Regions from separate parts of the Rhodococcus sp. MT28 genome, predicted to be linked through region 2. Evidence: riboswitches for the same ligand, from Rfam matches in the RefSeq annotation. Region 2 holds a riboswitch; the other holds the start of a gene.
The links. Region 2 has a riboswitch for S-adenosylmethionine ahead of AC1Q6C_RS18315 (putative leader peptide). Riboswitches for the same ligand answer to the same signal wherever they lie in the genome.
Positions count from the first base shown of each region.

Region 1 (2,183 bases), on a different contig from region 2:
GTACTTCCAATCACGCTGATTCGAAACCAGGATGTTCACGGCGTCGACCAACCGCGTCACGTCGTCCGAGCTGCTACCGAGGCCGAGGCTGGCGCGAACTGCACCGCCGGAGAGGCCGAGGCGCGCGAGTACCGGATGTGCGCAGAAGCGACCGTCGCGAACTCCGATGCCGTGCTCGGCGGAGAGGAATGCGGCGATCTCGCCCGCTTCGAATCCGTCAACGGTGAAGGTGACGATTCCGACGGCGTCAGGAGCGTCGTTCCACAGTCGCACGAGTGAGACGCCCTCGATGGCGGACAAGCCGTCAGTGAGCTGGGCGGTGAGCGCCTTCTCATGCTCGGCGATCACGTCGAAGTCCAGGGCGTGCAGGGTTTCGCAGGCGGTCGCGATGGCAGCCGCACCGAGCACGTTGGGGGAACCCGCCTCGTGGCGTGCGGGCGCGCAAGCCCACTCGGTGGACGCGATGGTCACCTCACGCACGGCGCCGCCGCCGGCGAGGTACGGCTGAGCTTCGTCGAGCCAGTCACGGCGGCCGACGAGAACGCCGGCGCCGAAGGGCGCGTACAGCTTGTGGCCCGAGAACGCTACGTAGTCGACGCCGCATTCCTGCAGGTCGATGCGACGGTGGGGAGCCAACTGAGCAGCGTCGACGAGGATACGTGCGCCGCAACGGTGAGCGATGTCAGCCAAACGTGCAATCGGCAGGATCTCACCGGTCACGTTGGAGGCCCCGGTGATTGCGAGCAGCGCGGCAGGCTTGGTGCACAGTTCACCGATCAGACGCTCGATCGTTTCTTCGATGGTGTCTGCGGCGGTGACGATACGAGCGTCGTTCCACGGCAACAGGTTTGCGTGATGCTCGACGTCGAGGACGACGGTGCTGCCGGGGACGCACTGCGCAAGCAGGTTCAGCGAATCGGTGGTGTTCCGGGTGAAGACGACAACCTGATCGTCGGCACAGTTCACGAAACGAGCAACGGATTCACGAGCGTTCTCGTAGGTGAGCGTGGAGATCCGGGACGCGTAGCCGGCACCGCGGTGGACGCTGGCGTATGTCGGCAGCAACTCGGCGATACGGTCGGTGACCTGGGCCAATGCCGGCGCACTCGCGGCGTAGTCGAAGTTGGCGTAGGAGCATTCGCCACCCTGAACCAATGGAACCTGCAGGTCGGCACCCGAAACCTTGGCAATCGCGGTGGTGCAGCAGGTGTCGGCACTCAATACAGCAGTCATCGAAGACAATCCTCACGTTCAAGGACTCGTTCGTCGGGAGATGGCCCCGGAAGAGTCCGCGCTTGCCGCATTCGTTTTCGAACGCAGCCGGGTCGTCACCCGGAGCACCCCACCGCGGAGGAGGGTTGCCGACCAGCAAGCCGGGGCTGAACACTGGTACTCGTGACCTGGCAACGAGGATGGCAGGAACCTCCCGTGCTTGTCAAGACGAAGCCGCGAAGATCTCCGTCAGGGCGCGATGGTCCGGCAAGCAAGGTGGAGCGCGAGTCTCGTTTCCGGATCTGCGAGATCCACCGAGAGAAGGCGCTGAATTCTATCGATCCGACTCGATACGGTGTTGCGGTGCAACCCCATTCGGGTTGCGGTGTGAGCCAGAGACGATTCTTCGTCGAGGTACGTCGACAGAGTCTCGAGCAACTCTCCATTGGAATCGCGTAGCGGTGCGAGCAATGCTGCGGCCGCAGGCTGGAAGGTGTCGGTTCGCGTCCACGCCAGCAGCAACTGCGCCAGCCCGAGGCGGTCCACGTGCAGGAATCGACCTGTTTGAGATCGGGAACCGGCGAGCCGAGCGGCATCCCCGGCCTCCGACAGGGACGAACCGATTCCGGCCGGGCCGTCGTGTGCGCGTCCCACACCTACCCAGGTCTCCATCGTGGGTTCCAACCTGGCCTGAGCTGCACGGATGCACTCGGCGATCCTGGTGATCGCCTCCGGTCGCGGCTCACCTGGCAGAGTCGTCCACGCCGCCCAGCCGTCAGCCTGTTCCACGACATTGGCGTCGATTCCCTCGGCGGCGAGAGCATCTGCAACCTCGCTGCGTCTTGCCACCAGGTCGACCTCACCGACCGCCAGGACTTTGATGCCGATGTGCCATCCGTCCAGCATCCAACCCGCGTCGAGTGCGCGCCGGAGCAGTCCGGGTGTGGCGTCTGCTGACGTGTCGATCAGTT
Region 1 covers NZ_JBXAFD010000006.1:27,159-29,341, reverse strand. Annotated here, with positions in the region: gene AC1Q6C_RS22630 (aminotransferase class V-fold PLP-dependent enzyme) at 1-1,233, opposite strand, end outside; SAM riboswitch class IV at 1,287-1,401, opposite strand; gene AC1Q6C_RS22625 (PucR family transcriptional regulator) at 1,462-2,183, opposite strand, start outside.
Region 1: it holds a riboswitch for S-adenosylmethionine, as region 2 does, so the genes downstream of both, AC1Q6C_RS22630 (aminotransferase class V-fold PLP-dependent enzyme) here and AC1Q6C_RS18315 (putative leader peptide) in region 2, are expected to answer to the same signal.

Region 2 (2,183 bases):
ACCGTGAAGTCGACGCCATCGAGGTACGCCTCGCCCTGATGCGCGACCGCATCCGAGGCCCAGTTGTATCCCGCACGCTTGGCGATCTTGACGCTCTTGTCCTGCTGCCAGTCGGTGTACACGAACGGTCCGGAGGCGATCACCGCTGCACCGGGGCAGCGCTGCTCGGATGCCAGCGCGGTGGTGGAATCGGCGAGGATTCCGAGCTGTGGCGTCGAAGTTGCTTGCAGGAACTGAACATTGGGTCCGGAGAAATTGATCTTCGCCGTGTGAGCATCTACGACGTCGGTACCGGCGTACGAGGACAGGTAACTCTTCGCCAACGACGCGTTCGGTCCCAGGTTCTTGACCGAGTCGAAGGTCTTCTTCACCGAATCCGCCGTCACCGGTGTGCCGTCACTGAAGGTGGCGTCGTCGCGAAGGACGAACGTGAAGCTCGCGGCGTCGGGGCTGATCTCCCAGCTCTTGGCGAGCCACGGGGTGATCTCTCCGGTGTCGGGATTTTGATCGGTAAGCGAATCCACCACTGTCCGAGTGACATACACGGTCTGGTTACTGCCGGCCTGGGCCGGATCGGCGCACGTCGGCGCCTGTGACAGACCGTAGCGAAGGGTTCCGCCGGACTGGGCGGGGCCTGCGTCGGCAGCACTGTCACTCCCGCTGCTGCAGCCGGCGAGGACGGTGCCGAGAACCGAGACAGCACCGATACCGGCGATTACGGTCGCGCGTTTGCGGGCACCGAATGAGGGCGAAGACACCAAGAACTCCTAAAGAGGCATGCCGAAGAGCGCACCCGTCGCCTGAGACGAGAAAGGCGATCGAGCACGAATCACTTGTGAGAGAAGAGAAAACAGACTTGTCGACGACTCGCCTGAGTGTGAATGACTGACCGAGGTCAGTTGGTACAGAAAGATCCCGCGGTGCGGCACAGGTCTACGTGACGACGCGACCAGGCGGTATCGAAACCGCCTTCGACTGCCTTCATTTCGTGTTCCTCCATCGGTCCTGGCGGTAGCACCCGCACCCGATCACTCGGGGGGTTGCTGCGACTTCAATGAGCCAGGTCTCTCGGTCGCTCTGGATGGTCGTTCGCAAGTGTACGAGGTCAAACCCGGGTGTTGTCAACCCGGTCGGTAGGAATTGCTGCTCGAGTCACATTTTCGAGGACCCGAAGCTGCTTTTCGAACGGGTGGATGCCCACCTCTTCGGGCGAGAGTGAAGCGTCGTAAAGCGGTGTGTATCCACTGGACAGATACAGCGCGACGGCCTCGGGTTGCCGAGGGCCCGTCGTGAGAAACACCCGGTTGTATCCACGAAGTTCGATCTCTCGTTCCAACTCGCGAACGACGGCCTTGCCGAGGCCGCGCTTCCGATGGTCGACCGATGTCCAGATTCTCTTCAGTTCGGCAGTGGTGGAATCGAATTGACGAAACGCACCGCCGGCGATCGGCAGACCGTCGTGGGTGAGCACCAGAAGCGCACCCTGCGGGTAGGCAAATTCTTCTGCCGGATACGTCGTGAGATCCTCGAGCATCGCTTCGTGAGTACCGCCGTAACGCGAACTGTATTCGAGTGCCAAGTCCGCGATCAGTGGAGCTGCCAAGGGATCGTCCTGCGATACCGAATAGACCTCTACCGCTCCGACACCCTCGAGCTGTCGAGTTCCGAGCTCCAGTGCCACAACACTTTCCTCCATGAATCTGGTCAACGCTCCCCCAGCCTGAAAACTTCCGGAGCGAGGGTGGTTCCGTCGACGAGGTCCGCCACAAGTTCTCCCAAGGCCGGACCGAACTTGAACCCATGCCCCGAGAACCCCGCCGCCACTGTGACGGCGCCGACTCGGTCGATGACGAAGTTACTGTCCGGCGTGCTCGTGTACAGGCACGTGATCGACTCGACACGGGTGGAATCGACGCCGGGCAACCACGACTCGGCGTACTGGGCCAATCGCTGCTCTCCGTCGACATCAGGGGTGTAGTCACGGGTCTGCGGAGTCACCACCGGCCCGGTCGCGTGTTCGCCGATCTTGATCCCGTCCTCGGAACCGAGCCCGTAGATCCCCGCGGTCTCCAATTCTGCGCCGGTGTGGTGGACGAAACTCGGCCACTCGACTCCGGGATCGAGCGGTGCGAAGTGTGCCGGTTGTTCCTGTGTCGTGCGCAGCGTCGGCAGTACGATCTCGG
Region 2 covers NZ_JBXAFD010000004.1:404,447-406,629, forward strand. Annotated here, with positions in the region: gene AC1Q6C_RS18310 (ABC transporter substrate-binding protein) at 1-758, opposite strand, end outside; gene AC1Q6C_RS18315 (putative leader peptide) at 896-1,000, opposite strand; SAM riboswitch class I at 994-1,088, opposite strand; gene AC1Q6C_RS18320 (GNAT family N-acetyltransferase) at 1,106-1,696, opposite strand; gene AC1Q6C_RS18325 (FAD-dependent oxidoreductase) at 1,705-2,183, opposite strand, start outside.